2 regions of the Pseudomonas sp. GW821-FHT10B02 genome follow, and region 2 is predicted to be linked to the other one. Evidence: predicted binding sites of a transcription regulator. Region 2 holds the regulator's gene; the other holds the start of a gene.
The links. Region 2 encodes sigma-54, which starts transcription at its own class of promoters, with help from an activator protein. Its sites were predicted from a motif close to ANTGGCATNNANNTTGCTNT; they were not measured.
Positions count from the first base shown of each region.

Region 1 (15,945 bases), on a different contig from region 2:
GATGCCCATTACGAAGCGCAGGATGGCGCCGGCCAGGATCGGTGTGGCAACCATCAGTCCGCGTTGCTGGGTGGTCAGTTGCAGGTCGGTGGCAATCTGCACCGCCAGGGGGCCGAGCAGGTACCAGACCATAAAGCTCAGGTCGAAATACAAAAAGGCGGCGAACAGCGTGGGAATATGCCCGGACTTCCAGAAACTCGTATTCATCGAACACCTCGTTGAACGTTGCACTGCAGGTCGCGCCCTCAAGGGGCAGAAACGCAAAAGACGCCGCCTCCCGGCCCGCTGTTGCGAGGGGGATGCGACGTCTTTGTCGTGAAGGGGCAACCGCCGTTGGCTACCTGTGTGAATAGGAAGTGCAAAAGCCAGGCCAGGGTGCTGTCAGCCAAGCAAATCGCTCATGGCGATGATCTGTTCGGCCACCTGGATCAGCTTCTGCTGCTTGCTCATGGCCTGGCGACGCATCAGGGTGTAAGCCTGTTCTTCGTTGCAGTCCTTCATTTTCATCAGCAGCCCCTTGGCCAGCTCGATGCGCTTGCGCTCGGCCAGCTGCTGGTCGCGGGCTTGCAGCTGGGCCTTGAGCGCCTGGTCGCTTTCGAAGCGGGCCATGGCCACGTCGAGGATTGGCTGCAGCCGCGCCGCATGGATGCCTTCGACGATGTAAGCGCTGACCCCGGCCTGGATCGCCTGGCGCATCACGCTCGGATCGTGCTCGTCGGTAAACATGACAATTGGCCGTGGCCGGTCGCGACTGACCAGGATCACTTGCTCCATCACATCCCGGCCCGGTGATTCGGTATCGATCAACACCACATCCGGACGCACCGTTTCGACGCGTGCCGGCAGGTCGATGATCAGCCCTGACGCTTCGATGACTTCGAAGCCAGCTTCAACCAGTGCGGCTTTCAGGCGCCCGACTTTCTTTTCGGTGTCGTCGATCAACAGGATTCGCAGCATCATGAGCTCCCCTGATCAGCGACGGGCGAGGGCGGCAGGCGTTTGCGCCAGCGCGTGCAGGGCAAAGCTGCGGGCGTAGCCGGCGGGGTCGCTGCCATCCCAATAGCTGCCATCGATCAACTGGCTGCGGCGCATGTTCTGCTCGGTACAAGGCACACCGATGGCAGTGGCGGCGTCGCGGTATAGCGCCAGTTGCTGCACCTGGCGCGCCACGCCGAGGTAGTCGGGGTCTTCGCGCAGCAGGCCCCAGCGGCGGAACTGGGTCATGAACCACATACCGTCGGACAGGTAGGGCAGGTTGGCCCGGCCGTTGTCGTGCAGGCGCAAGGCGTGCGGGTCGTGCCAGTGATTGCCAAGGCCGTCGTGGTAGTCACCGAGCAAGCGCGGTTCGATGCTGTTCAAGGGCGTGTCCAGGTAGGCCTGGCCGCTCAGCAGTTGGGCAGTGCTGCGACGGTTTTCCGGGCTTTGCTCGATGAAGCGGCTGGCGGCCAGAATCGCTTTGACCAGCGCTCTGGCGGTGTTGGGGTACTGCTCGACGAAGGCGCGGGTACAGCCAAGGACTTTCTCAGGGTGGTCAGGCCAGATCGATTGGCTGGTCGCCAAGGTGATCCCCTGGCCCTGCTCGACGGCGTCGGCCGACCAGGGTTCGCCGACACAGAAACCGTCAATGCGCCCGGCTTGCAGATGAGCAAGCATCTGCGCCGGTGGCACTACAACGCTGTTGACGTCATGCAGTGGGTGGATGCCCTGGCTGGCCAGCCAGTAATACAGCCACATGGCGTGAGTGCCGGTCGGAAAGGTCTGGGCAAAGGTGAGTTTTGTCCTGCTTTGGTGCACGAAGTGCTCCAGCGCCTCGGGACGGGTCACGCGCTGACGTTGCAGTGCCGCCGACAGATTGATGCCTTGGCCATTCTGGTTGAGCCCCATCAGCACCGCCATGTCGGTGGCCCCGGTGCCGCCAATGCCCAGGTGCACGGCATAAATCAGCCCATACAGGCTATGGGCAGCGTCCAGCTCGCCGCTGACCAGCTTGTCGCGCAGGCCGGCCCAGGAACTCTGGCGCTTGAGGTTCAGGCTCAGGCCATAGGGCTGGGCAAAGCCCTGGGTCGCGGCAACCACTACCGAGGCGCAGTCGCTAAGGGCCATGAAACCGATGTCCAGGCTGTGCTTTTCCGGCGCATCGCTGCCGTTGACCCAGGCCAGTGGAGTCGTGGGGGTATCGTTGTTCACAGTATCGCGCCTGTGTCGAGGGGCAGGCCGTGCCGCTTGCGTGGCCGGTATCAAGCGTCAACAAAGCAACGCATATGCCAAGGCGGCGCTGTCCCCCGGACGACGCCACCTATATAATCGCCCCCTCACTCACGCCGAGCTAAGCCCGCCCATGTATACCCTGGCCCGCCAGTTGCTGTTCAAGCTCTCCCCGGAGACCTCCCATGACCTGTCCCTGGACCTGATCGGCGCCGGTGGCCGCCTGGGCCTGAACGGGCTGCTGACCAAGGCCCCGGCCTCCTTGCCGGTGACGGTCATGGGCCTGGAGTTCGCCAATCCGGTGGGTCTGGCGGCAGGTCTGGACAAGAACGGCGCAGCCATCGATGGCTTTGCCCAGCTGGGTTTCGGTTTTGTCGAGATCGGCACGGTCACGCCGCGTCCGCAGCCGGGCAACCCCAAGCCGCGCCTGTTCCGCTTGCCGCAGGCCGAGGCGATCATCAACCGCATGGGCTTTAACAACCTGGGTGTCGATAACTTGCTGAACCGCGTGCAGGCAGCGAAGTATCGCGGCGTGCTGGGCATCAATATCGGCAAGAACTTCGACACCCCGGTCGAGCGCGCGGTGGACGACTACCTGATTTGTCTGGACAAGGTCTACGACCACGCCAGTTACATCACCGTCAACGTCAGCTCGCCCAACACCCCGGGCCTGCGCAGCCTGCAGTTCGGCGACTCGCTCAAGCAGTTGCTCGATGCCCTGGCCGAACGCCGTGGGCAACTGGCTGCGCAGTACGGCAAGCACGTACCGTTGGCGATCAAGATCGCTCCGGACATGAGCGATGAAGAAACCGCGCTGGTGGCGGCGGCGCTGGTCGAGTCAGGCATGGATGCGGTGATTGCCACCAACACCACGCTGGGCCGTGAAGGTGTCGAAGGCTTGCCCCATGGCGACGAGGCCGGTGGCCTGTCGGGCGCGCCGGTACTGGAAAAGAGCACGCATATCGTCAAGGTGCTGGCGGGTGAGCTGGGTGGCAAGTTGCCAATCATCGCCGCCGGGGGCATCACCGAGGGCAAGCATGCGGCACAGAAGATCGCCGCCGGTGCCAGCCTGGTGCAGATCTATTCGGGGTTCATCTACAAAGGCCCTGCGCTGATTCGCGAAGCGGTGGACGCCATCGCAGCCATGCCGCGCTGAAACGCAGGCATAAAAAAGGGCCCCTTGAAGGGGCCCCTGGGCCTTAGCCCGCCGCCCGGATGGGGCGCGCATGGTGAATGAATTCAGATCCTCGTTCAGCCAACGGCGTGAAGTTCGTTGAGTCTGTGAATACCCGCAGTGCCGGTCATACCGTCCCAGTTGTCGCCGCGTCCTTCACGCCAGCCATTGATCCATGCCTGGCGTACAGACGGTAGAGTAAAAGGGCAAAGCTCGCGGGATTTGCCGGTGACCCCATATTGGTAGCCACGTGAAAATGCTCGTTCCAACGGATCACGCTTAAGTCTTCTCATAGGGTGTTGCCCTCACTTGTTGACTGTAATGTCCCGTCGGCCTCTAGGAGGCCGGGCAGAATCGTTCTGCCGGTTTGCGCTCGCTGCCGGCGTCGCGAGCGAAAGTGTTGCCCCGTTGCGGTGACAACCTGAGATGAGTTCTAACCAATGCACGACACAGTGTGAATGATCGTTTTGTCATAAGGACGTAACCTTTCCTAGGGTCAAAGGATAAGTAAATAAATGCGTCAGGCCTGGATCCGACGCAAAGCCCGCTATGATCAGGGTTTGATAAGAATTGAAGTCACTTGGCGAGCGCCGGGTGATAATTTGTAACAAGGCAGTCAATACGACGAAGGGTCATTTTTCCCCCTGTCAGTCGTGAATTTTTCATTCTGCCCGGCGATCAAAGACTTTTCTGCCCCAGGCAAAAGGTCAGGTTGCCCGGGTGGCCCGGCACTCACCGCAGTGCCATTCGAACGCTCGCTGGAAAGGCGTTCGATTAAACATCGGAAGGCGATGCGCTTGCCCTCCACTTATTGCTCAAAGCACTGGATACCTCATGTCGGACCGTTTCGAACTCTACCTAACCTGCCCCAAAGGTCTTGAAGGCCTGCTCGCCGAAGAGGCCCGCGGCCTGGGCCTTGAAGAGGTGCGTGAACACACCTCGGCCATCCGCGGCTCGGCCGACATGGAAACCGCCTACCGCTTGTGCCTCTGGTCACGCCTGGGCAACCGCGTGCTGCTGGTGCTCAAGCGCTTCAACATGAAGAACGCCGACGACCTGTACGATGGTGTGCACGAAGTCGAGTGGCAGGACCATCTGGAAGCCAGCGGTTCGCTGGCCGTGGAGTTCAGCGGCCATGGCTCGGGTATCGACAACACCCATTTCGGCGCCCTGAAGGTCAAGGATGCCATTGTCGACAAGCTGCGTACCCGCGATGGCGAGCGTCCTTCGGTTGACAAGCTCAACCCTGACTTGCGCGTGCACCTGCGTCTGGACCGCGGGGAAGCGATCTTGTCCCTGGACCTGTCGGGCCACAGTCTGCACCAGCGCGGTTACCGTCTGCAGCAGGGCGCTGCGCCGCTCAAGGAAAACCTTGCCGCCGCCGTACTGATCCGTGCCGGCTGGCCGCGTATTGCCGCCGAAGGCGGTGCGCTGGCTGACCCGATGTGCGGTGTGGGTACCTTCCTGGTGGAAGCGGCGATGATCGCCGCCGACATCGCCCCCAACCTCAAGCGTGAGCGCTGGGGCTTCAGCGCCTGGCTTGGCCATGTGCCGGCGTTGTGGCGCAAGCTGCACGACGAAGCGCAGGCGCGGGCGCAGGCCGGTCTTGCCCGTCCGCCGTTGTGGATTCGTGGCTACGAAGCCGATCCGCGGCTGATCCAGCCGGGCCGCAACAACGTCGAGCGTGCCGGTCTTAGCGACTGGGTGAAAATCTACCAGGGCGAGGTAGGCAGTTTCGAGCCGCGTCCAGACCAGAACCAGAAGGGCCTGGTGATCTGTAACCCGCCCTATGGCGAGCGTCTGGGTGATGAAGCCAGCCTGCTGTACCTCTACCAGAACCTCGGCGAGCGTCTGCGTCAATCGTGCCTGAACTGGGAAGCGGCGGTGTTTACTGGCGCCCCCGACCTGGGCAAGCGCATGGGTATTCGCAGCCACAAACAGTATGCATTCTGGAACGGCGCGCTGCCGTGCAAGCTGTTGCTGATCAAGGTGCAGCCCGACCAGTTCGTCACCGGCGAACGTCGCCAGCCCGAGCGTGACGCTCAGGGTAACGAAGACCAGCGTTCGCCGGCAGCCGTTGCCAGCGAGCCGGCACGCTTGAGCGAAGGCGGGCAGATGTTCGCCAATCGTCTGCAGAAAAACCTCAAGCAGCTGGGCAAGTGGGCCAAGCGCGAGCAGGTCAGTTGCTATCGTCTGTATGACGCTGACATGCCTGAGTACGCCCTGGCCATCGACCTGTACCAGGACTGGGTACACGTCCAGGAATACGCCGCACCGCGTTCGATCGACCCGGAGAAAGCCCAGGCCCGTCTGTTCGATGCGCTGGCCGCAATTCCCCAGGCACTGGGCATCGACCAGAGCCGGGTGGTGGTCAAGCGTCGCGAGCGTCAGAGCGGTACCCGCCAGTACGAGCGCCAGAGCACCCAGGGCCAGTTCCTGGAAGTCAGTGAAGGAGGCGTCAAGTTGCTGGTCAACCTGACCGACTACCTGGATACCGGACTGTTCCTCGATCACCGGCCGATGCGCATGCGTATCCAGCGTGAGGCCGCCGGCAAGCGTTTCCTCAACCTGTTCTGCTACACCGCGACCGCCAGCGTGCATGCGGCCAAGGGCGGTGCACGCAGCACCACCAGCGTCGACCTGTCCCGGACGTACCTGGACTGGGCGCGGCGCAACCTGTCGCTCAATGGTTTCTCCGACAAGAACCGCCTGGAGCAGGGCGATGTCATGGCCTGGCTGCAAGCCTGCCGTGATGAGTTCGACCTGATCTTCATCGATCCGCCGACCTTCTCCAACTCCAAGCGTATGGAAGGTGTATTCGATGTCCAGCGTGACCATGTCGAATTGCTCGACCTGGCAGTAACGCGTCTGGCACCAGGCGGCGTGCTGTATTTCTCCAACAACTTCCGCAAGTTCCAGCTCGACGAACGTCTGGCCGAACGTTATGCGGTAGAGGAAATCAGCGCGCAGACCCTGGATCCGGACTTCGCCCGTAACACCAAGATTCATCGGGCATGGCGCATTCAGGCACGCTGAAGACGATCTTCTCCCAGGCCTCGGATTGCTTCATTAGTGGCTAATGGCTATAACTGAAGGAGGACCTGGGAAACGCTGCATGCTGGCGTTATGAGTGTTATCAACTATGTCGATGCATGGCGTTCGTCCAAAGATGCTCGGCTTCGTCAGCGAAGAAGTGTCCGCCTGGTTGGTTGCCCTTGTGGCACTGGTGGCCGGCGGACTGTTGACTGCGTTTCTGGCGTTGGCAACCTACGAGTTGTACCAGCAACAGTTGCGTCAACGCTTCGAACTGCTGGCCAGTGAGCGTTACAGTCGTATCGAAGAACGCTTCGAGGATCAGGTGCAGCGCCTGGATGGGCTGCGTCGGTTCTTCGTCTTTGCCACCGAAATCACGCTCGAAGAATTCAATGGTTACGCGCGGCCCTTGCTGCACCGTACCCAGGCCTATTCCTGGGCGCCGCGGGTGCCGGGGCCCGCACGCCAGGCCTTTGAGCAGCGTGCGACTCAGGTACTTGGCCGTCCCTACGAAATCCAGCAACTGACTGATGACGGCAGTTTGCGCGTATCACCCGCGCGTCCGATCTACTACCCGGTGCTGTTTACCCAGGCATTGAAACTGCTGCGCCAGCCGCTGGGTCTCGACCTGCTTTCCCAGGCCCTGCGTCAGGACACCCTGCAACGCGCCGCGAAGCCTGGCAGCATGGCTGTCTCTGCGCCGCTTAACCTCACCGATGTGGAGCCTGCGTATGCCCGCGGTATTCTGATGGCGGCGCCAGTGTTCGCGCCACATGATCCTGACCCGCAGCCGCGGGGGTATGTCATGGCGGTGATCAGTATGCGGCAGTTGATGGCCGAGGGGCTGCCCAACGCGGCCCAGGACAACCTGGTGGTGCGTATTCGCGACCTGTCCGGGCCGGACAGCCAGCATGAGGTACTGTTCCAGTCGGATAACCGGGGTGCCTCCTCAACGCTGGCCGCCAGTCATCTGTTGCACCTGGCCGACCATGACTATCAGCTCGATATCCGTCCAAGTCTGGCGTTCATGCAGGCCAACCGCTCTTCGGCGGTCCCCGCGGTGGTGTTTCTGGGTGGTTTGCTCAGTGTATTGCTCAGTGCCTTGCTGTTCAGTCTGTTCAGCCAGCGTCAGCGCGCGCTGACCTTGGTCGAGCAGCGCACTGGCGAGTTGCGCATCAGTGAGCAATCCCTGCGTGATACCCATAATCAGTTGCGCAGTGTGCTGGATGCGGCGACTCAGGTCGCGATCGTCGCTACCAATCTGCGTGGCGTGATCAGCACGTTCAATGCTGGCGCCGAACGCATGCTGGGCTACAGCAGTGCCGAAGCGGTCGGCAGCCTGACCCTTGAGGCACTGATTTCGCCCCAGGAGCTGCACCAGCGGGCCCGGGACTTGAGCCAGCGCTATGGCCGCGAAATCACTCCGGCCCAGGCAATGTTCGCGCAAACCGTGCAGGAGGGGGGCAAAGAGGCGGGTGAGTGGACGTTGCAGCGTAAAGACGGCAGCCATCTGCTGGCCAACATGCTGGTGACGGCAGTGCTCGATGAGCATGGCCTGTGGGTCGGTCACCTGGCGATCTGTATCGATGTCACTGAGCGCAAGCGCGTGCATGAAGCCCTGGCGGCCCGTGACCGTTTGCTGGACAAGCTCAGTGCCGAAGTACCTGGTGGCATTTATCAGTTTCGCCTGCGTCTGGATGGCAGCTCATGTTTCACCTATGCCAGTGAAGGCTTGCGTGACATCTACGAGATTGAGCTTGAGCTGTTGCGCCAGGATGCTACAGCGGTATTTGAGCGTATCCACCCGGATGACCTGTTGCGTGTGCGCACTTCAATCCGCCATTCAGCCGATCACCTGACACCTTGGCGTGAGGAGTATCGAGTGTTATTGCCACTGGCAGGCCAGCGCTGGGTGCGTGGCGAGGCGACCCCTGAGCCGGAGGAGGACGGCAGCACGCTGTGGCACGGCTATCTGACCGATATCTCCGATCTGAAACGGGTTGAAGAAGAGTTGCGCGCGCTGTCGGTGACCGACTCGCTGACCGGTATCCATAACCGGCGCTATTTCCAGGAGCGTTTGAAGGTCGAGCTTGAGCGCGCTCAGCGCGACAATCAGGACCTGGCGATCATCATGCTGGATATCGATCACTTCAAACGCATCAACGACCAGTTTGGTCATGCGGTGGGCGATCATGTGTTGCGCAGCCTGTGCCAGCGCATCAGTCAGCGTCTGCGCCGCACCGATGTGTTCTGTCGTCTGGGCGGAGAGGAGTTCATGGTCTTGTGCCCGGGCAGTAACGCCGAGCAGGCGCACTCGCTGGCGCTGGAGTTGTGGCAGGGGGTGCGCAGCGTCGTCGTCGAGGGGGTTGGGCAGGTCACTGCCAGTTTTGGCGTGGCCGGCTGGCGCCCGGGGGAGGGCGCCGATGCCTTGTTGCTACGCGCCGACTCCGGCGTCTATGCGGCCAAACAAGCTGGCCGCGACCGGGTCGAGGCAGAACTCTCCTGAATGCTCAGGGTTGTACCGAGGCCGTGCTGTTGACCAGTTTCGGCTGGCGATAGAGGTCCAGCAGCACCTGGTCGAGCACCGCTGAAGCACCCCAGGGCTTTGGATCGTTGAGGATCGCCGCCACCGCCCAGGTGTTGCCGTTGCTGTCGCGGCTGTAGCCGGCAATCGCGCGTACGGTGTTCAGGGTTCCGGTCTTGATATGGGCCTCGCCGGTCATCGCTGTGCGCTTGAGGCGCTTGCGCATGGTGCCATCCATGCCTACCAGCGGCATGGAGCTGATGAATTCGGCAGCGTAGGGGCTTTTCCAGGCAGCCTGCAGCAGGGCCGCCATTTCCCGGGTGCTGACCCGTTCGGCGCGAGACAAACCGGAGCCGTTCTCCATGATCAGGTGCGGTGCAGTGATGCCCTTTTTCGCCAGCCACTGGCGTACCACACGCTGTGCTGCACGGGCGTCGTCGCCATCGGCATCGGTGCGGAACTGCGCGCCCAGGCTCAGGAACAGCTGCTGGGCCATGGTGTTGTTACTGTATTTGTTGATGTCGCGAATGATCTCGACCAGGTCAGGCGAGAAGGCGCGTGCCAGCAGGCGGGCACTTTTCGGCACGCTGTCGATCCGGTCGCGGCCCTGGATGGTGCCACCCAGTTCATTCCAGATGGCCCGTACCGCACCGGCGGCATAGGTCGGGTGGTCGAGCAGCGACAGGTAGGTCTGCGAGTTGCAGCCGTCAGCCAATTGACCGCTGACCACCACGGTAACGCCGTCTGCCTGGGTGACCGGGTTGTAGCGCACATCGCCGCTGCATTGCTTGCTGTTGACCGCCTTGACCTGGTTGTCGATGCGGATGCTGGCAATCGGTGGTTCGACCGATACCAGCACCTTGCCACCGTCGTTGCGGGCGACAAAGCGCAGGGCCTTGAGGTTGATCAGCAAGGAGTCGGGCTTGACCAGGAACGGCTTGTTTTCGTCGCCGCCGTCATCATTGAACTGGGGCAGCACGGGTTGCACGAAGTGGCTGCGGTCGAGCACCAGGTCGCCGCTGATGGTCTGCACCCCGTTGGCGCGCAGGTCGCGCATCAACAGCCAGAGCTTTTCCATGTTCAGTTTCGGGTCACCGCCGCCCTTGAGGTAGAGGTTGCCCTGCAGGGTGCCGTTACGCAGCGGGCCATCGCTGTAGAACTCGGTCTTCCACTGGTGAGTCGGGCCGAGCAGTTCTAGGGCCGCATAGGTGGTGACCAGCTTCATGGTCGAGGCCGGGTTGACCGATATGTCGGCATTGAACACGGTTGGCGTGCCAGGGCCGTTGAGCGGCAGCATCACCAGCGACAGGGCCGAGTCCTGCAATTTATTGGTTTTCAGCGCTTGCTGTACTTTGGCGGGCAGCGTGGTGTTGACGGCCGCGGCCTGGGAAGGCAAGGCAACGGGCAGGAGCAGGCCGGCAAGCAGAAGAGGGCGTAGAGATCTGATCATGTGCAATAAAACCCTGCAAGCGAGGGGTGAAAAAAACGGAGCAAGGAAAGGTGAAGGCCCCGGTGTGAAAAATATAGTGCGCATTATGCCCCAAGGCGCAGGGTGATGGGGCAGTGCAACAGGGTGGCTTGTCGGCTTTTATTCCGGCAGCCTCGCGGCGAAACTGGTAAAGTGCGCCGCGTTATTACTCAAGAGGATTGTTTCATGGCCACTAACCGTTCCCGCCGTCTGCGCAAAAAACTCTGCGTGGATGAATTCCAGGAGCTGGGTTTTGAACTGAACCTGGAGTTCAAGGAAGACCTGACCGACGAAGCCGTTGATGCCTTCCTCGATGCCTTCCTGGCAGACGCTATGGATGCCAATGGTCTGGACTATGTTGGCGGCGACGACTTCGGTCTGGTTTGCAAAGCAGATCGCGGCTCGGTCACTGAAGAGCAACGCGCTGCCGTTGAGAGCTGGCTCAAAGGCCGCAACGAGCTGACCAAGATCGAAGTCAGCCCGCTGCTGGACGCCTGGTATCCGGAAAACCCGATCAATCCGGTTGCCTGATGCCTGAAGAAACGGCGGCCCCAGTGGCCGCCGTTTTGTTTTCAGCTCACCTTTGCCGTTGCACTGGCTGAGCCCCCAGGGTGCAAGTGCCGTTCAAGTGCCTGCTCCACCTCTGCCATGGCTGCTGTCAACTGTTGCTGATGAAGCTCGAGCGTGGGTACCGGCGCATTTGCCTGGCAGTCTGATTCCAGCTGTTCGCAGGCATCGATCAAGGCGTTGGCCTGAATGATCCGCGCGGCACCGAGTATACGATGCGCTTCGTCCTTCAACCGGTCGGGTTGCCGTTCAGGGTCAAGTTCCGCCAGCGCTATCCGGTCCTTGCTGAAACTCTGTTGAAGCTGTTTCAGCAATGCGTGCAGGTCGACCGCGCTGTTACCCACCACAGGCCCCAGGCCTTGCAGGTCGAACAGGGCAGAGTGGGCGGCGCCGGCGCGCTGGGGGAGCGGTTGTATCCTGGCCAGGCGCTGGCCCAGCGCTTTGAGGCTTATCGGCTTGAGCAGGCAGTCATCCATGCCGGCTTGCTGGCATTGCCTGCGGACTTCCGGTTGCGCATTGGCGGTGTAACCCAGCAGGGTGCAGCGTGGCCATTGTTGTGCGTTTTCGTCAGCGCGTATCGCCTGGGCAAGCTGATAACCATCGATACCTGGCATGTTGCAGTCGATGATCAGCACATCGAATGCCTGCCGCCGCCATATCTCCAGAGCCTCCAGGCCATTGTCGACACTGCGGTGCTGCAACCCCAGGTAATTCAGTTGCTGTGTCAGTAGCAGCAGATTGGCCGGATGGTCATCGACTACCAGCACCTTCAGGGCGGCAACGGACAGGCAGGGCTCGGCAATCACGGCAGGCTCGCCGGGCGGGCTGGTCATCAGCGTCACCGGCATGTTGACCTGCACGCGGGTACCCTGGCCAAACACACTGTGCAGGGTCAGGTTGCCGCCCATCAGGTGGCACAGGTCGCGGCTGATCGACAGACCCAGGCCTGTACCGCTACGCGCCAGCTTGCTATCGGGGTTGGCTTGGGCGAAGGGCAGGAACAGGCGTTGCTGGTCCTCTTCGCGAATGCCGATTCCGGTGTCCTGTACGCTCAGTTCAAGCCTGGCAAGTTCCGGCTCGGGGCCAGGCTCCAGGCTCAGCTCGATGATGACCTGGCCCTGCTCGGTGAATTTGATTGCATTGCTGATCAGGTTCGAAAGGATCTGCTTCATCCGTAGCGGGTCCAGTTGAACATCGACATGCGCGCTGGGGGCGATACGGATCGTCAGGCACAGGTTTTTCTGGCGCGCCAGGCCATCGAACACACGTCCGACAGACTCCACCAGCGCCCTCAGGCCGACCCGTTCCGGCGCCAGACCAAGGTGCCCGGACTCGATGCGGGCGATGTCGAGTATGTCGCCGATCAGGGCCAGCAAGTCGTTGGCCGAACTGTAGGCCACTTCAACTGCCGGTCGATCCAGCTGCCCCTGGTCGGCTTTTTCCAGGGCTAGCTCGAGCATGCCAAGGATGGCGTTCATCGGGGTACGGATTTCATGACTGATGGTTGCCAGAAAGGTGCTCTTGGCGCGATTGGCATCATCGGCCTGCTGCTTGGCCTGGCTCAGGTCCTGGATCAACTGGCGTCGCTCACTGATATCGATCCAGCCGCCGATGATGCCCTGGACCTCACCGAGCGAGTCCCGGTAAGGCAGGATCCAGTGGTAAATGGTCATTGTCCTGTCGTTGATCAGCAGCGGACGATCAATGATCAGTGGCACGCCCTCGCGCATCACTTGCTGGTAGTCGGCCTGAATCTGGCTGGCATAGCAGCTGTCGCCCAGCGCGCCATCATCCAGGCGTTTGCCCAGCACCTCATCAAGCTGTAACTGAACGGCCTCCAGGTAGCTGTCGTTGCAACTTTGCAGCAGCCCTTCACGGTCACGTACATACATCGGGTGAGGCGTGCCGTTGAGCAGCGTGCGCATGAATTCGAGCTGATCGCCCAAGGCGCGCTCTGCGGCTTCGCGTTGTTTGATCTGGCGGCGCATCCACGCATTCCAGGCCAGCGACAGCAGCAGGAGCACGCTGGTGCCCAACACGATTTGCAGGACCAGTTGGTGGTACTTGCTCCAGTAGGCATCGGATTCGGTGCTGTAGCCACGCCAACGGCTGTTGATAACGCCCAGTTCTTCCGGCGCGATACTCAGCAGTGCCTTGTTCAGAATCGAAGCCAGCTCCTGGGAATGCCTGGCGGTCGCCATCGAAAAGGTTGCCGGTTCGGCGCCGACCGAAGCGCGAATGACCAGCCCATGCTGGGTCGCCAGGCTAAAATTGGCGTTGATCAGCGCCATGATCGCAGCGTCGACATGGCCGCTGGCCAGTAAGGATGCGGAATGAGCGGCACTTTCGGTCTCCACCAACTGTATGCCGGCCGTGCGTGCACGCAGCCTGTCGACCAGAGGGCTGTCGCGGGTCAGGGCTACGCGGCGAGCTGAAAGCTGTTCCAGCGAGGTGGGTTGGTCGGCTCCCGTGCGCGTCACCAGTACGTAGGAGTTTTCCAGGTAGGGGCGGCTGATATGCAGGGTGCTTTCCCGTTGCTGGCTCGGCGAGATGGCGGCAATTACATCGGCCTGGTTGTGGTTTACACGATCGATCATGTCACTGATGCCGCTCGCGCGCTGCACTTCGAAGCGCAAACCGGTGCGCAAGCGGATCAGCTCAAGCAGGTCGGCGGCAATTCCGCGAAAGTTGCCGGTGTTATCGAAAAATGTCAGTGGTGCTGCGGTTTCGTTGACCACTACTCGGACCACCGGGTGCTCGCTCAGCCAATGCTCTTCGCGTTGCGAGAGTTGCAGTTTGCGATCAGTCAGCAGCAGGTCGCTGCCTGCGCTCCAGCGTTTGAAAATGTCCTTACGGGTAGTGCTTGAGAGATTGTCCAGAGTGGCGTTGATCAACTGCAGCAGGGTGTGGTTGCTTTGCTGTACGGCAAAGCTGAAACCGACCGGTTCGTGTTTGCTGAAATTGGCCATCTTGACGTTCTGCAGGTGGCCCTGATTGATCATGTAATGGGTGGAAATGGTATCGCCGAGAAACACGTCGGCCTGATCGAAGGCGACGGCATTGAGGGCATTCAGATAGGAAGGGTAGGTCTGAATCGTTGCCTTCGGGTAGTTGGCCCGTACCTCTGCAAGCGGCAAGTAGTGATAGACCATGCTCAGGCGCAGGCCAGCCAGACCGGTATCAAGCGGGCGGCTTTCGTTTTCGCGGGTCACCAGCACCGGTTGATCGATGGCGTAGGGTCTGGAAAGCACCACTCCCGGTGTGGAGGCTTCAAAGCCATTGGCACTGCCGAGCATGTCTATCTGCCCCAGGGTCAGGGCTTTCACCGCTTCCTGGCGGCTGGCAAAGCGCCTGACCTGAATAGGCAAGCGCAGCGTGTTCTGCAGTATTCCGGCAATGTCAGCAGTCAGGCCTTCGTAGTCGCGACCGCTGGCGGTCATGTCGAAGGGTGGATAATCCGGTGCCGAAGTACCCAGCAGCAATTGCTTTTTGCTTGCGATCCAGCGTCGCTGCGCCGAACTCAGCGGGAGGTCCACGCTCACCGGTTGCGAGCGGCTTAGCAACCGGTGCTGGCTGGCCTGTACGTCGTCGGCATATGCCGTAGGTAGCAGGTACAGGCAGGCCAGGAGGCTGCACAGGCAACAATAGAGGGTGCGGCTAGGCATGGCCTGATTCAAACCAGAGCATTGCGTTTGGCCATTTCAATGAGTTCGACCAGCGACTTGGCTTTGAGCTTTTGCATCAAGCGCTTTTTATAAGTGCTGACAGTTTTGTTGCTGAGGAACATCCCCTGGGCAATTTCCTTGTTGCTTCTGCCTTGGGCAAAGAGTTGCAGGACCATCAATTCCCGGTCATTGACTTGCTTGAAGAGTTCCAGTTCGCAGTGTTCGTTGTCGTGAGAGCGCAAGTTACTGATCGCCTGGCTGGGGAAGTAGTTGTAACCCGACAGCACTGCTTTGATCGCACTGAGCAACTCGCTCAGGTCTTCCTGTTTGCATACATAGCCGGCGGCGCCGGAGTGCATGCAGCGAACGGCAAACAACGCCGGCGACTGTGCGGTGAGCACCAGGATTTTCAGGGGGATGGCCATGCTATGAAAGCGTGACAACACTTCCAGGCCATCGAGTCTGGGAATGCTGATGTCGAGGATGATCAGGTCAGGCAGGCATTCGCGGACCATCTGCATGGCGTCCACGCCGTTGTCCGACTCTCCGACCACGCAATAGCCTTCATTCTCCAGGAGCATACGCACAGCCAGGCGGATGACTGGGTGATCGTCGATGATAAATACAGATTGCATGGTGAACTTATCCAGGAAAGGTGTCGATTAAGCTGGCACCTTAACGCAGATAGAACAGGGCGCACACGAACAGAAAGAGAGCTAAGTGCTATATAGGAAATATCCGACTCTAAATGCAGGCATGGACTACAAGTGTTGTTTCATGCTGTTGCTTCAAGTGTGGGTCTTGGTAACTTAATGTTTCTGTTTGATTGGTTTGTTTAATATGTTTTTTGCTGTGTAGTCTTTGTCCTGCAGTGATATGTATTAACAGGTGGCCAAGTGTGAGTCCGAGATCGCTTCTCACACCTGGCTGGCGCGTAATACGCTTACACCGGGCTTGAACGTCCCGTCATCTCCCGTGCCATTTCACTGGCGTAGCTGTCGGTCATCCCGGCAATGAAGTCGATCATGCGCAGGAACGATGTATACAGTGGTGCATCGGGACTGGGGGCGCTATTGCCGAGCAGGTCGAGGATGCGTCGGCTCTTGAACGATGGCGTGCGGCCGCCGTGTTGTTCAAGCGCCGCGCCGCAGAACGAGTTGAGCAGTATTTCGAGGGTGGTGTAGGCGCCGATTTCATGCAGCGTCTTGCGCTTGTCCTGGAAGATCTTCTTGCGTGCCATGTCCTTGGCCTGCAAGACGCAGCGTTTGGCCGGGCCGTGCATGTGTTCGACCAGGTCGCCCTGCAAATG
Region 1 covers NZ_JBWKNR010000006.1:62,436-78,380, forward strand. The annotation lists gene AC07OF_RS11195 (nitrate/nitrite transporter) at 1-207, opposite strand, end outside; gene AC07OF_RS11200 (ANTAR domain-containing response regulator) at 382-957, opposite strand; gene AC07OF_RS11205 (CmpA/NrtA family ABC transporter substrate-binding protein) at 973-2,187, opposite strand; gene AC07OF_RS11210 (quinone-dependent dihydroorotate dehydrogenase) at 2,339-3,361, shown strand; gene rmf (ribosome modulation factor) at 3,457-3,672, opposite strand; gene rlmKL (bifunctional 23S rRNA (guanine(2069)-N(7))-methyltransferase RlmK/23S rRNA (guanine(2445)-N(2))-methyltransferase RlmL) at 4,214-6,415, shown strand; gene AC07OF_RS11225 (sensor domain-containing diguanylate cyclase) at 6,522-8,918, shown strand; gene dacB (D-alanyl-D-alanine carboxypeptidase/D-alanyl-D-alanine endopeptidase) at 8,923-10,386, opposite strand; gene AC07OF_RS11235 (YggL family protein) at 10,591-10,935, shown strand; gene AC07OF_RS11240 (transporter substrate-binding domain-containing protein) at 10,977-14,636, opposite strand; gene AC07OF_RS11245 (response regulator transcription factor) at 14,645-15,271, opposite strand; gene AC07OF_RS11250 (deoxyguanosinetriphosphate triphosphohydrolase) at 15,580-15,945, opposite strand, start outside.
Region 1: AC07OF_RS11205 (CmpA/NrtA family ABC transporter substrate-binding protein) is a predicted target of sigma-54. The motif match lies at 2,250-2,269, and genes of this name have one in related genera.

Region 2 (15,945 bases):
GCCGGCGATAGGGGCAGCGCGGAATCAGTTCAAAGCATCAACCAATGCCTGATTCATCTCCGGAGTACCAATGGTGATACGCAGGAACTGGGCAATGCGTGGTTGCTTGAAGTGACGCACGATCACCCCTTGCTCACGCAACCTGGCTGCCAGTTCGCCGGCATCCTGCTGCGGATGACGGGCAAAGATGAAGTTGGCTGCCGAAGGCAGTACTTCGAAGCCACGCGCAGTAAGCTCGGCCACCAGCTCCTCGCGACTGTCGATAACCTTGCGGCAGGTTTCGTCGAAGTAGGCCCGATCCGCAAACGCTGCAGCCGCACCGACGATGGCCATGCGATCGAGCGGATAGGAGTTGAAGCTGTTCTTGATCCGCTCCAGCGCCTCGATCAGGTCTGGGTGACCCACCGCCAGACCGACCCGCAAGCCCGCCAGCGAGCGCGATTTGGACAAGGTCTGGGTAACCAGCAGGTTGTCGTAGCGGTCTACCAGGCTGATTGCCGTCTGCCCACCGAAATCGATGTAGGCTTCATCGACCACCACCACCGTCTCCGGGTTGGCCTTGAGCAGTTGCTCGATAGCCTCCAGCGCCAACAGGCAGCCGGTCGGGGCATTGGGGTTGGGGAAGATGATGCCGCCATTGGGCCTGGCGTAGTCCTCGACGCGGATCTGGAACTGCTCGTCCAGTGCTACCGCTTCGCAAGGAATGCCATACAGACCGCAATACACCGGATAGAAGCTGTAGCTGATATCCGGGAACAACAGCGGCGCGCCGTGCTGGAACAGGCCGTGGAAAATGTGCGCGAGCACTTCGTCCGAACCATTGCCGAGGAACACCTGGTTGCCGTTGACCCCGTAATACTCCGCCACTGCCTGCTTGAGCAGGTCACTGTTGGGGTCCGGGTACAGACGCAGATTGTCGTTCAACTCGCCGCGCATGGCCTCCAGCGCCTTGGGCGACGGGCCATAGGGGTTCTCGTTGGTGTTGAGCTTGACCAGCCTGGCCAGCTTCGGTTGCTCACCCGGAACGTAAGGCACCAGATCCTTGACGAAGGGGCTCCAGAATTTACTCATGCTCAGTTCCCCTTCTTGTCGGCAACAATGCGGTATTCGGCGCTACGGGCGTGGGCGGTCAGCGATTCGCCACGGGCGAGGATCGAGGCGGTGTGGCCCAGTTCCGATGCGCCCTGCTCGGAGCAGAAGATGATCGACGAACGCTTCTGGAAGTCATATACCCCCAGCGGCGAGGAGAAGCGCGCGGTACCGGAGGTTGGCAACACGTGGTTCGGACCTGCGCAGTAATCGCCCAGGGCTTCGCTGGTGTGGCGTCCCATGAAGATCGCGCCGGCGTGGCGAATCTGCGGCAGCCAGGCCTGTGGATCAGCCACCGACAGCTCCAGGTGTTCAGGCGCGATACGGTTGGCGACTTCCATGGCCTGCTGCATGTCACGCACCTGGATCAGCGCACCACGAGCATTGATCGAAGTCTTGATGATTTCGGCACGCTCCATGGTCGGCAGCAGCTTGTCGATGCTGGCAGCCACCTTGTCGAGGAACGCTGCATCCGGGCTGACCAGGATCGCCTGGGCATCTTCGTCGTGCTCGGCCTGGGAGAACAGGTCCATGGCGATCCAGTCCGGATCGGTCTGGCCGTCACAGACCACGAGAATTTCCGAAGGACCGGCAATCATGTCGATACCGACCTGGCCGAACACGTGGCGCTTGGCCGTGGCGACGTAGATGTTGCCGGGGCCGACCACCTTATCGACCTGCGGCACGCTCTCGGTGCCATAGGCCAGCGCCGCTACCGCCTGGGCGCCACCGATGGTGAACACCCGGTCGACACCGGCAATGCAGGCGGCCGCGAGCACCAGTTCGTTGACCTCACCACGCGGGGTTGGCACCACCATCACCACTTCACCGACGCCGGCAACCTTGGCCGGAATCGCGTTCATCAGTACCGACGAAGGGTAGGACGCTTTGCCGCCCGGCACATACAGGCCGGCACGATCCAGCGGGGTGACCTTCTGGCCCAGCACCGTACCGTCAGCCTCGGTGTAGCTCCAGGAGTCCTGCTTCTGCCGCTCGTGGTAACTGCGCACGCGACTGGCAGCCTTTTCCAGGGCTTCGCGCTGGGCTGCGGTGATGCGGGTCAGGGCCAGTTCCAGGCGCTCACGACCGAGGATCAGGTCGTCGATCGACTTGGCTGCAACGCCATCGAAACGCTGGGTGAATTCCACCAGTGCCGCGTCACCGCGCTCGCGCACGGCTTTGATGATGTCGAGCACACGCTGGTTGACCGCATCGTCAGACACACTTTCCCAGCTCAACAGATGATCCAGATGTCGGGCGAAATCCGGGTCAGCGGCATTGAGTCGGGCAATTGCAGTGGACGTGGTCATAGCGAGGGCCTCAATAAATGGCGAATGCTCAGGCGCCCTAAGCTACCAGTCCATCCGCGCGGGCACCCGAGAAAATTGGCTATGACGCGGATAGATGGGCGCGACAGCGAAGGTCGCGCGCAGGAATCAGCCGCGGTGTCGCGATTCGACAGCCTGGCGCAGGGTGTCGATCAGGCTCTGGATGCGCGCATGCTGCATCTTCATCGAAGCCTTGTTGACCACCAGCCGGGAGCTGATGGTGGCAATCAGTTCCTGGGGTTCCAGGCCATTGGCACGCAGGGTGTTGCCGGTGTCGACGACGTCGATGATCTTGTCGGCCAGACCGATCAGCGGCGCCAGCTCCATCGAACCGTACAACTTGATGATATCGACCTGACGGCCCTGTTCGGCGTAATAACGCTTGGCGACATTGACGAACTTGGTCGCCACGCGCAGACGGCCCTTGGGCTCAGCGGCGCCAATGGCACCGGCGGTCATCAGCTTGCACTGGGCAATCTGCAGGTCCAGCGGCTCGTAAAGGCCCTGGCCGCCGTACTCCATCAGCACGTCCTTGCCCGCCACACCCAGATCGGCGGCGCCATGCTCGACATAGGTCGGCACGTCGGTAGCCCGTACGATCAGCAGACGTACGTCGTCCTGAGTCGTCGGGATGATCAGTTTGCGGCTCTTGTCCGGGTTCTCGGTCGGCACGATACCGGCTTCCGCCAGCAGCGGCAGGGTATCGTCGAGAATCCGACCTTTGGATAGCGCGATGGTCAACATGGGAAACGTCGGTCCTTATGCGGCTACAGCCGGCCGGGCCTGATGTGGCCCGACCGCATTCAATTCGGTGCAGCAATTGGCTGGCGCGTCCCTGCGCCGGTCACAGACTAGCCCGGTACGCGACGGATCTTCGCGCCCAGCATCTGCAGTTTTTCTTCGATGCACTCGTAACCACGGTCGATGTGGTAGATGCGGTCGATCAGGGTGTCGCCTTCGGCCACCAGGGCCGACAGCACCAGGCTCGCCGAAGCCCGCAGGTCGGTGGCCATGACTGGCGCGCCCTTGAGGGTTTTGGTGCCGGTGACGATGGCGGTGTTGCCTTCCACCTGGATATGCGCGCCCATGCGGTGCATTTCGTAAACGTGCATGAAACGGTTTTCGAAGATCGTCTCGATCACCGCACCGGTGCCTTCGGCAATGGCGTTGAGCGAGATGAACTGCGCCTGCATGTCGGTCGGGAATGCCGGATACGGCGCGGTACGCAGGTTCACGGCTTTTGGCCGCTTGCCATGCATGTCCAGCTCGATCCAGTCTTCACCGGTGGTGACTTCGGCACCCGCTTCCTTGAGTTTTTCAAGGACGGCTTCGAGGATGGTCGGATCGGTGTCCTTGACCTTGACCCGGCCACCGGTGACGGCAGCGGCAACCAGGTAGGTACCGGTTTCGATACGGTCCGGCATGACCCGGTAGGTCGCAGAACCCAGACGCTCGACGCCATCGATGGTGATGGTGTCGGTGCCGGCGCCCTGAACCTTGGCGCCCATGGCGTTGAGGAAGTTGGCCAGATCGACCACTTCCGGCTCACGCGCGGCGTTCTGCAGCACGCTGCGGCCCTTGGCCAGGGCAGCGGCCATCATGATGTTCTCGGTACCGGTCACACTGACGGTGTCGAAGAAGAAGTGCGCACCGCGCAGACCGCCTTCAGGCGCCTTGGCTTTGATGTAGCCACCTTCGACTTCGATCTTTGCGCCCATGGCTTCAAGACCACGGATGTGCAGGTCGACCGGACGCGAACCAATGGCGCAACCGCCAGGCAGTGCCACTTCGGCTTCGCCAAAGCGGGCAACCATCGGGCCCAGTACCAGGATCGAGGCGCGCATGGTTTTCACCAGCTCGTACGGCGCGACCAGGGTCTTGATGGTGCGCGGATCGATCTCTACCGCGAGCTTCTCGTCGATCACCGGCTCAATGCCCATGCGGCCGAACAGCTCGATCATGGTGGTGATGTCGTGCAGGTGCGGCAGGTTGCCGACCGTGACCGGACCATCGCAAAGCAGGGTAGCGGCAAGAATCGGCAGGGCCGCGTTCTTGGCACCGGAAATGCGGATTTCGCCATCAAGACGAACGCCGCCAGTAATAATCAGTTTGTCCATTTGTGTCTCGCCGCCAATTTAGGCTCAGTTGCGCTCAGCCCAGGCTGCGCTGCTGAAAAATTTCATGGTTACCGCATGGATGCTGCCATCGGTGATCCACGGGTTAAGGTGAGCATAGATCTGCTGTTGACGCTTGACCGGGCTCAGGGCCGCCAATTCGTCACTGATCACGTTCAACTGGAAGTTGCAGCCTTCGCCTTCAACTTCGACCCGGGTTCCCGGCAACTTTTCTTCAAGGAAGTTCTTAACTTCTACGGCCTGCATGCTCAACCTCAATCGGCGCCCTGTGCGCGCGGGTCGGCCATCATACAAAAAAGCCCCTCGCCTGCGAACCCCGTAAACGGAGACTCTGACAGAGGGGCCAGTCGCTGGCTGGCGGTCATTGACCGGCCAGCACCTCGTCGAGGTCATAAACCTCGGCGATTTCACGCATATCCTGAGGCATTGCGCGAACCTCGACAGCCTTGCCGGCCGCCTTGCCATCGCGCATGAATGCCAGCAACAGGGACAAGCCGACGCTGCTGGATTTCTCCACCTGCGAGCAATCGAGCACCAGGGCGCCGGCCTTGCACGCCGTGATCAAGGCTTTACCTTCCTTGCGCAAGGCGGGCCCGCTGCGGTAGTCCAGCACCCCGGCCAGGCTCAACACACCTGGCTCGTTCATGGTCACGGCGCTATCACTCATTGCTCTTGCTTCTCGGCAGTTTCCTTGGCCTTGGCCACTTCGCCGGCCCAGCCGTCGATGGTCTTGTCCAGGTCGTTGCCATTACGGTTCATGGCGTCAGCGAACTGGTCACGGAACAGTTTGCCGATGTTGATGCCGTTGACGATGACGTTACGTACTTTCCATTCATCGCCCAGCTTGGTCATGGTGTACTGAACCGGGTAGATCGCGCCGTTGTTGCCCTTGACGGTCATGTCGACGCTGGCACGGTCATCACCGTCCTTTTTCTCGGCGCCGACAGTGATGCCCTGGTTGTTGTACTCGAGCAAGGCGTTGCCGTAGAACTGCATCAGGCTGCGCTTGAAGTTTTCCTGGAAGCGCTGCATCTGCTCCGGGGTGGCCTTGCGCGAATACTTGACGGTCATGATGCTTTTCGAGATGCCATCGGCATCGACCACCGGCCCCAGATTGGCGTTCAAGGCATCGTAGAACGCACTCGGGTTGGCCTTGTATTGCTCTTTGTTGGCCTTCAGGTCGGCCAGCAACTGGGTGGTTGTCCCCTGAATCACCTCTTTGGGGGACTGAGCAGCTGCGCCAGCCATCAACGGCAGCGCAGCCAGCAGTACCAGCAAGCCGCGTCGCAGGATAGAAATCATGGAAACTCCTTATTTAGCTTCTTTGCCAACGGTATTGAGCAGGAACTTGCCAATCAGATCTTCCAGCACCAGCGCCGACTGGGTGTCGTGAATGGTTGCACCATCCTTGAGCACCGCTTCTTCTCCGCCCACGCTGATACCGATGTACTTCTCGCCGAGCAACCCAGCGGTGAGGATAGATGCAGTGGAGTCGGTAGGCAGGTTGTCTACGCGTTTTTCCAGCTGCAACGTCACCCGACCGGTGTAGGTGTCACGGTCCAGATCGATGGCCGTGACCTTGCCGATGGTCACACCGGCCATGGTCACTTTAGCTCTGACCGTCAAACCGGCGATATTGTCGAAGTATGCGTAAATTTTATAGGTATCGCTGCTCGGGCTCGCCGACAGGCCGCTGACGCGCAGGGCCAGCAGGATCAGCGCCAGGATCCCGGCCAGGAGGAACAGGCCGACACCGATTTCCAGGGTGCGGTTTTGCATCAGAAATCTCCAAACATCAAGGCGGTCAGAATAAAGTCCAGACCCAGGACTGCCAATGAGGCATAGACCACGGTCTTGGTGGTGGCACGGCTGATCCCCTCTGAAGTGGGCTCGCAGTCATAGCCTTGGAATACGGCAATCCAGGTAACAACAAAAGCAAAAACCAGGCTCTTGATCACGCCATTGAGCACATCGTCAGTGAACGACACACTGTTCTGCATGTTGGCCCAGAACGAGCCTTCATAGACGCCCAGCCAGTCCACCGCCACCCAGGACCCACCCCAGATGCCCACCACGCTGAAAATCAGCGCCAGCATCGGCAGCGAGATGAAACCGGCCCACAAACGCGGGGCAACGATGTATTTGAGCGGATCGACACCGATCATTTCCAGGCTGGAAAGCTGCTCGGTGGACTTCATGTTGCCGATTTCGGCGGTCAGCGCCGAACCTGCACGCCCGGCGAACAGCAATGCGGTCACCACCGGCCCCAGCTCACGCAGCAAGGTCAAGGCAACCATCTGCCCGACTGCCTGTTCCGAGCCGTACTTGGTCAGGATGCTGAAACCCTGCAGGGCCAGCACCATACCGATGAAGACCCCGGAAACGACAATGATCGCCAGCGACAGCACGCCAACCGAATAGAGTTGCCTGACCAGCAGTTGAAAGCCGCCGCCAGTGCCGCTGCGCCCGACCAGCGAGTGCAGCAGGAACAGAAACGAGCGGCCGAGCACGGCCAGCACGTCGATGGCCGAACGGCCAAAACGACGAATACGTTCGAGCAAGGATTTTCTGCGCATCAACGCTTCCCCAGAAGATCGGCGCGGTAATCCGGCGCAGGAAAGTGAAAGGGTACCGGTCCGTCCGGGTCGCCTTTCATGAATTGACGAATGCGCGGATTGTCGGAGCCCATCAGCTCGTCCGGCGTGCCCTGGCCAAGCACCTGGCCGTCGCCGACGACATAGATGTAGTCGGCAATACTGGCGGTTTCGGCCAGGTCGTGGGAGACCACGATGCTGGTGATACCCAGGGCATCGTTGAGCAAGCGGATCAGCCGCACCAGAACGCCCATGGCGATCGGGTCCTGACCGACGAAGGGCTCGTCGTACATGAGGATCTGTGGGTCCAGGGCAATGGCCCGTGCCAGTGCCACACGACGCTTCATGCCCCCGGACAGCTCGTCAGGCATCAGTTCGATGGCACCGCGCAGGCCGACGGCCTGCAGTTTCATCAGAACAATGTCACGGATCATTTCGTCGGACAGCTGGGTATGCACCCGCAGCGGGAATGCCACGTTCTCGAACACGTCGAGATCGGTGAACAGTGCGCCACTCTGGAACAACACCCCCATCTGCTTGCGCGCATCGAACAGATCGCTGCGCGACAGCGTCGGCAGGTTCTGCCCGGCGACCCAGACCTCGCCGCTGGCCGGACGCAGCTGTGCGCCCATCAGACGCAACAGTGTGGTCTTGCCGCACCCGGAAGGCCCCATGATGCCGGTGACCTTGCCGCGGGGAATGCGTATATCGACATTATTGAAGATGCTGCGCGAACCGCGCTTGAAGGACACACCCTTCAACTCGACCGCGTAGGCGTTATCAACGCTCATCTAGACTCCTTGCGATGCAGCCATCTCACTCAGACGCGCGCCCCCTTCATGGAGGCACGCACGCCCTGAGCGGGCCGAACAGGCGGCGAACTATATCATCGCTGATAGCGGCGCCCCAAGGCCGTAGCAGTGCTTGTTCAGCCAGGGTTAAGGTTGGCGAGCGACTGTATGACAATCACAAGGTGAGGGTTTTGCGCATTACCGCTATAATCGCCGCCTTTTCATCAGGCAATCCGATTTTCGACATGAGCCAATCCAGCGACCTGATCCAATCCGCGCAACGCACCATCCGTTTCGAACTCGAGGCGGTTGAGGGCTTGCTAGCCCACATCGACGCCGATTTCGTCAAGGCGTGCGAGCTGATCCTGGCCAGCAAGGGCCGCGTGGTGGTGGTCGGCATGGGCAAGTCCGGGCATATCGGCAACAAAATCGCCGCGACCCTGGCCAGCACCGGCACGCCGGCCTTCTTCGTTCATCCGGCCGAAGCCAGCCATGGCGACATGGGCATGATCACCCGCGACGATGTCATCCTCGCCCTGTCCAACTCCGGTTCGACCGCCGAGATCGTTACCCTGCTGCCGTTGATCAAGCGCCTGGGCATCCAGTTGATCAGCCTGACCGGCAACCCGGACTCGCCGCTGGCCAAGGCCGCCGAAGTCAACCTCGATGCCCGTGTTGCCCAGGAAGCCTGCCCACTGAACCTGGCACCGACCTCCTCGACTACCGCCGCACTGGTCCTGGGCGACGCCCTGGCCATTGCCTTGCTCGAAGCACGCGGTTTTACCGCTGAAGACTTCGCTTTCTCGCACCCTGGTGGCGCCCTCGGCCGCCGCCTGCTGCTGAAAGTCGAGAACGTCATGCACGCCGGTGAAGAACTGCCGCAGGTGCAGCGCGGAACCCTGCTCAAGGACGCACTCCTTGAAATGTCTCGCAAAGGTTTGGGCATGACCGTGGTGCTTGAAGCCGACGGGCGGTTGGCCGGGATCTTCACCGACGGTGACTTGCGCCGCAGCCTGGATCGCAACATCGATGTACACACCACCCTGATCGAAGAGGTCATGACCGCTCACGGCAAGACCGCCCGCGCCGAAATGCTCGCCGCCGAAGCCCTGAAAATCATGGAAGACCACAAGATCAGTGCCCTGGTGGTGATCGACAAGGACGAGCGCCCGGTTGGCGCCCTGAACATGCACGACCTGTTGCGTGCGGGAGTGATGTAAATGAGCCAGGACCTGCTCCAGCGCGGCAAGGCGATCAAGCTTGCGGTATTCGATGTAGACGGCGTACTGACCGACGGCCGCTTGTACTTCCTCGAAGATGGCAGCGAATTCAAGACCTTCAACACCCTCGACGGCCAGGGCATCAAGATGCTCATGGCCTCGGGCGTGACCACGGCGATCATCAGCGGGCGCAAGACCCCGGTGGTCGAGCGCCGGGCCAAGAACCTCGGCATCCCGCACCTGTATCAGGGGCGTGAAGATAAATTGGTGGTATTGGACGGCCTACTCAGCCAACTCAACCTAAGCTATGAACAAGTTGCCTATCTGGGCGACGACCTGCCTGACCTGCCGGTGATCCGTCGCGTCGGCCTGGGCATGGCCGTGGCCAATGCCGCAGCCTTTGTCCGCGAGCACGCCCACGGGATCACCAAGGCCCGTGGCGGTGAAGGCGCAGCCCGCGAATTCTGCGAGTTGATCCTGCAAGCCCAGGGCAATCTCGACGCGGCCAATGCCCATTACCTGTAGAGCGCCACATGTTCAGTAAAAAATTCCGCACCGCTGCGCTGTACAGTGTGATTGCCGCCTTGCTGGCGGCAGTCGGCTACTGGAACATCGGCCCCGAAAGCTTCCTCGACAAGCCGGTGGTCAGCGTCGACAACAACGCTATCGACTATTACGCCACCAACGCCCACAGCGTACAGTTCCTGCCAGACGGCAAGATGCAGTACGAGATGACCGCCGACAAGGTCGAACACCTCAAGGTCAGTGAAGTGACCCTGCTGACCAAGCCGGACCTGCAGCTGTACCGCGGCACCACCTACCCCTGGCATGTGCAGAGCGAAAAGGGCGAGGTCAACCCGGACGGCTCGGAAGTGGAATTGATTGACTCGGTACGGGTTGCCCGCACCGATGAAAAGAACCGCACCATGATCATTACCACCAGCCGCATGACGGTATTCCCGCAGAAGCAATATGCGCAAACCGCACAAGCCGTTAAAATCGACGGCGCCGGTGGCGTCACTACGGGCAATGGAATGAAAGCGTATTTGAAAGACGGCAGGATGGACCTGCTGTCCAACGTAAGAGGACAGTATGAGGCTCGTTAAAACCCTCCCCTTTTTGCTCAGCCTGAGCGCAGCACTGGGAAGCGCGAGCGCCTGGGCCCTGCCGAACGACCGTGACCAGCCTATCCGCATTCAGGCCGACAACGCGCACCTGGATGACAAGAAAGGGGTCGCCACCTACACCGGCGACGTCATCATCACCCAAGGTTCGATGATGATCAAAGGCAACACCGTGACCATCACCCGCGCCGACTCCGGCGACATCGATGTGGTGACCTCGGTGGGCAACCTGGCCTACTTCGAGCAGCAACAGAGCGCTGCCAAGCCGGACAAGATGCAGGGCTACGCCGTGACCATCCAGTACCAGGCGCAAAAAGACCTGGTGGTGCTGACCGACCGCGCCAAAGTGGTCAACGAAGGCAATACCACCGAAGGCGAGAAGATCGTCTACAACACCAAGTCCCAGGTAGCGACTGCCGGTCGTGGCGGCAATGTGACCTCACCGCGCCAGCGTATCGACATGGTGATCCAGCCTAAAAAGAAGGCCGAGTAAATGGCGACCCTCAAAGCCCAGCACCTGGCCAAGAGCTACAAGAGCCGACAAGTGGTCCGCGACGTCAGCCTGTCGATCGACAGCGGCCAGATCGTCGGCCTGCTCGGCCCTAACGGCGCCGGCAAAACCACCTGCTTCTACATGATCGTCGGCCTGGTCCAGGCCGATCAGGGCCGTGTCCTGATCGACGATCTGGATGTCAGCCACCAGCCGATGCACGGCCGTGCCCGTGCCGGTATTGGTTACCTGCCCCAGGAAGCCTCGATCTTTCGCAAGCTTTCGGTTGCCGACAACATCATGGCGATCCTCGAGACCCGCAAGGACCTCGACACCGCCGGACGTCGCAAGGAACTGGAAAGCCTGCTGCAGGAATTTCACATCAGCCACATTCGCGACAACCTCGGCATGAGCCTGTCCGGCGGCGAGCGTCGCCGCGTGGAGATCGCTCGTGCCCTGGCCACCGCACCGAAATTCATCCTGCTCGACGAACCCTTTGCCGGTGTCGACCCGATTTCGGTCGGCGACATCAAGCAGATCATCCATCACCTCAAGGCCAAGGGCATCGGTGTACTGATCACCGACCACAACGTCCGTGAGACCCTGGATATCTGCGAAACCGCTTACATCGTCAACGATGGCCAACTGATTGCCGAAGGCGATGCAGAGACCATCCTGGCCAACGACCTGGTCAAAGAGGTGTACTTGGGCCACGAGTTCCGCTTGTAAGTTCGAGGCGACAAAGCGCTTGCCAGGGGCAACTGTACCGGTGAAATCCGGCTTAATTGTTACAGCACCCTAGGCAAACGCTCCAATTTCAGGCATATAATTTGCTTAAAGTTGGCGCTTCGGTGCCCTTGTAGTGGATGGCGCATGTGCGCCGGCGAAAAAGGTGTTAAGCCCCTGCCATGAAACCATCGCTCGTCCTAAGAATGGGCCAGCAACTGACGATGACACCGCAGTTGCAACAGGCCATCCGTCTGCTCCAGCTTTCTACCCTGGACCTCCAGCAGGAAATCCAGGAAGCGCTGGAATCGAACCCGATGCTCGAACGCCAGGAAGAAGGCGACGACTTCGACAACAGCGACCCGATGGCGGACAACGCCGAAAGCAAGCCGGTCGCCGAAGTCCAGGACACCAGTTTCCAGGAAACCACGCCCACCGTGGACAGCCTGGAAGACGGCGAATGGAACGAGCGCATCCCCAACGAGCTACCGGTCGATACGGCCTGGGAAGACATCTACCAGACCAGCGCCAGCAGCCTGCCCAGCAACGACGATGACGAGTGGGACTTCACCACCCGCACCTCGGCTGGCGAAAGCCTGCAAAGCCACCTGCTCTGGCAGTTGAACCTGGCGCCGATGTCCGACACCGACCGGCTGATCGCGGTCACCCTGATCGACTGCATCAACAACCAGGGCTACCTCGACGAAACCCTCGAAGAAGTCTGCGAGTCCTTCGACCCGGAGCTGGATATCGAGCTCGACGAAGTCGAAGCCGTGCTGCACCGCATCCAGCAATTCGAACCGGCCGGCATCGGCGCGCGCAACCTCAGCGAGTGCTTGCTGCTGCAGCTGCGTCAACTGCCCGCCAGCACCCCCTGGATGGCCGAAGCCCAGCGCCTGGTCCGCGATTACATCGACCTGCTCGGCAGCCGTGACTACAGCCAGCTGATGCGGCGGATGAAGCTCAAAGAAGACGAACTGCGCCAGGTCATCGAACTGGTCCAGAGCCTCAACCCGCGCCCTGGCTCGCAGATCGAGTCCAGCGAAGCCGAATACGTGGTCCCTGACGTGATCGTGCGCAAGGACAACGAACGCTGGCTGGTCGAGCTCAACCAGGAAGCCGTGCCGCGTCTGCGGGTCAACCCGCAATACGCCGGATTCGTCCGCCGTGCCGACACCAGCGCCGACAACACCTTCATGCGCAACCAGTTGCAGGAAGCCCGCTGGTTCATCAAGAGCCTGCAGAGCCGTAACGAAACCCTGATGAAGGTCGCCACCCAGATCGTCGAGCACCAACGTGGTTTCCTCGATCACGGCGACGAAGCAATGAAGCCGCTGGTATTGCACGACATCGCCGAAGCGGTGGGCATGCACGAGTCGACCATTTCCCGGGTCACCACCCAGAAATACATGCATACACCGCGTGGAATTTACGAGCTGAAGTACTTTTTCTCCAGCCACGTCAGCACCTCCGAAGGCGGTGAATGCTCGTCCACAGCGATTCGCGCGATCATCAAAAAACTGGTTGCAGCGGAAAATCAGAAAAAGCCATTGAGTGACAGCAAGATCGCTGGTTTACTGGAGGCACAAGGTATCCAGGTAGCCCGTCGCACCGTCGCCAAGTACCGCGAGTCCCTCGGCATTGCACCGTCGAGTGAGCGTAAGCGACTGATGTAGCCCCTGAGATAGCCATAGCAGTTCAGTGGCAGGCGCAATACCTGCCTCTTATGCACGGGCAACAAAGGAGAAGCTGTATGCAAGTCAATATCAGTGGACAGCATGTAGAAGTCACCCAGCCGCTGCGCGAGTACGTCGAACAGAAACTGAAACGGCTGGAAGGGCACTTCGACAAGATTACCAATGTGACGGTAATCATGAAGGTCGAGAAGCTGCAGCAGAAAATTGAAGCGACGCTGTTTATTCCCGGCGGCGAAGTGGTTGCAAATGCCGAACACACAGACATGTATGCAGCGATCGATGCCTTGACCGACAAGCTCGACCGCCAACTGAAAAAACACAAGGAAAAACAGCAAAGCCTGCTGCAAGGTGCAGCGGCCCGCTGATCCCCCTCATCCATGATCCGACTTGAAACCATCCTGACCCCCGGCCGTTCCCTGGTGAACGCGCCGGGAGGCAGTAAAAAGCGTGCACTCCAGGAAATCGCCACCCTGATCGACCGGGAAGTTCCGGACCTGGAGATGCAAGACGTTTTTGAAGCCCTGTTTGCCCGGGAGAAACTCGGGTCGACCGGTTTTGGTAATGGCATTGCCATTCCACACTGCCGCCTGAAAGGCTGCTCATCCCCCATCAGCGCCCTGATACACCTGGATGCACCGATTGACTATGACGCCATTGATGGCGCCCCGGTCGATTTGCTGTTTGTCCTGCTGGTTCCCGAAGCGGCCACTGATGCGCACCTTGAGCTGTTGCGCCAAATTGCCAGCATGCTCGACCGTAAGGAAGTGCGTGACAGGTTGCGTGCCGCCGGTAGCAGTGAAGCCTTGTACCAGGTCGTACTGGACGTACAGAACGAGTCCTGAACATGCGCCTGATTATCGTCAGTGGCCGATCCGGCTCCGGCAAGAGCACCGCCCTCGCAGTCCTGGAGGACAACGGCTACTACTGCATCGATAACCTGCCTGCCGGGCTGCTACCGCAGCTGGCGGAAAATGCCCTGATCAACACCGAGCTGATGCAGCCCAAAGTGGCGGTATCAATCGATGCACGCAACCTGCCCAGCCATCTGAGCCGCTTCCCCGAGCTGCTCGAAGATGCCCGGAGCAAGCATATCCAGTGTGATGTGCTGTACCTGGACGCCGACGAAGAGACCCTGCTCAAGCGTTTCTCGGAAACCCGCAGGCGTCACCCGCTGACCAACGCCAATCGTTCGCTGGCCGAAGCGATCAAGGTCGAGACCGACCTGCTGGGGCCGATCGCCGACCTCGCCGACCTGAAGATCGACACCACCAAACTGAACCTCTACCAGTTGCGGGACTCGATCAAACTGCGCCTGCTTAACCAGCCGGAACCCGGTACCGCGTTCCTGGTCGAATCCTTCGGTTTCAAGCGAGGCATGCCGGTGGATGCCGACCTGGTGTTCGACGTGCGCTGCCTGCCCAACCCTTACTGGAAGCCGGAGCTACGTGAACACTCCGGCCTGGAACAACCGGTCATCGATTACCTGGCCACCCAGCCTGACGTCGAAGAAATGTTCCAGGACATCTCCAGCTACCTGCTCAAATGGTTGCCGCGCTTTGCCGCCAGCAACCGCGCTTACGTCACCATTGCCATTGGCTGTACTGGTGGACACCACCGTTCGGTTTACCTCACCGAACGCCTGGGCCAGTTGCTGCAGCAATCCCTGAAGAATGTCCAGGTTCGCCACCGCGACCTCTAGCCCACAGGACTACCGCCGCGATGCCCGCTCGTGAAATCACCATCATCAACAAGCTGGGGCTACACGCCCGGGCTGCGGCAAAGTTTGTCGGCGTGGCCGGACGCTTCCCTTGCACCGTGCGCGTAGGTCGCGCGCCTGACAAACTGATCGACGGCAAAAGCATCATGGCCGTGATGATGCTGGCAGCGGGCAAAGGCACTCAGGTACACCTGCATACTGAAGGCGAGCAACAGGACGAAGCCCTGGAAGCGTTGATCGAGCTGATCAACAACTACTTTGACGAGGGCGAGTAACCGCCCTCTGCTTCCTGCTCAAGACAACGCCGTATCCATCACCATCATCAGGCAGAAGCCGACGCACAAACCCAGGCTGGCCAAGCGATGATGACCGTTGCTGCGTGATTCAGGAATGATCTCCTGGGTGACCACCAGCAACATCGCCCCGGCCGCACAGGCCAGGCCCAGTGGCAGCAACAACTCCGCCACCGTCACCAGCCAGGCACAAATCACTGCCGCCACCGGCTCGACCAGACCAGACGCCGCACCGATGGCAAAGGCCTTGAATCGCGCCATCCCGGCCCCGGCCAGCACCAGCGCAATGACCAGGCCTTCGGGCACATCCTGCAAGGCGATGCCCATGGCCAGACTGTCGGCATCCGCCATTCCACCACCGGCCGACACACCGATGGCCATGCCTTCCGGGATGTTGTGGGCGATGATGGCGATGACAAACACCCAGATCCGTGCGGCAATCACCGGCTGCCGGGCAGTGCCGACCAAGGCCTCCGGCGAAGCGCCAGACACTTTGAGATCGACCAGGTAGAGGCAGAAAGCGCCGAACAGCAAGCCGAAACTGACCAGCCCTCCGGCACTCCATTTGCCCAGGCCAATAGCCTGGGCAGCATCAAGCCCGGGAATGATCAGGGAAAACGCCGTTGCCGCCAGCATCACCCCGGCGCCAAAACCCAGCAACGTATCGGCCAAGGCTACCGGCATGCTGCGGATCACCAGCACCGGCACTGCACCCAGCGCGGTCCCCAATGCACACAGGGC
Region 2 covers NZ_JBWKNR010000002.1:145,663-161,607, reverse strand. The annotation lists gene hisC (histidinol-phosphate transaminase) at 25-1,071, opposite strand; gene hisD (histidinol dehydrogenase) at 1,074-2,399, opposite strand; gene hisG (ATP phosphoribosyltransferase) at 2,526-3,161, opposite strand; gene murA (UDP-N-acetylglucosamine 1-carboxyvinyltransferase) at 3,269-4,534, opposite strand; gene AC07OF_RS03715 (BolA family protein) at 4,559-4,798, opposite strand; gene AC07OF_RS03710 (STAS domain-containing protein) at 4,914-5,219, opposite strand; gene AC07OF_RS03705 (MlaC/ttg2D family ABC transporter substrate-binding protein) at 5,216-5,854, opposite strand; gene mlaD (outer membrane lipid asymmetry maintenance protein MlaD) at 5,864-6,331, opposite strand; gene mlaE (lipid asymmetry maintenance ABC transporter permease subunit MlaE) at 6,331-7,128, opposite strand; gene AC07OF_RS03690 (ATP-binding cassette domain-containing protein) at 7,128-7,937, opposite strand; gene AC07OF_RS03685 (KpsF/GutQ family sugar-phosphate isomerase) at 8,183-9,157, shown strand; gene AC07OF_RS03680 (KdsC family phosphatase) at 9,158-9,682, shown strand; gene lptC (LPS export ABC transporter periplasmic protein LptC) at 9,691-10,263, shown strand; gene lptA (lipopolysaccharide transport periplasmic protein LptA) at 10,250-10,774, shown strand; gene lptB (LPS export ABC transporter ATP-binding protein) at 10,775-11,500, shown strand; gene AC07OF_RS03660 (RNA polymerase factor sigma-54) at 11,680-13,173, shown strand; gene hpf (ribosome hibernation-promoting factor, HPF/YfiA family) at 13,251-13,559, shown strand; gene ptsN (PTS IIA-like nitrogen regulatory protein PtsN) at 13,572-14,036, shown strand; gene rapZ (RNase adapter RapZ) at 14,039-14,893, shown strand; gene AC07OF_RS03640 (HPr family phosphocarrier protein) at 14,914-15,186, shown strand; gene AC07OF_RS03635 (ZIP family metal transporter) at 15,205-15,945, opposite strand, start outside.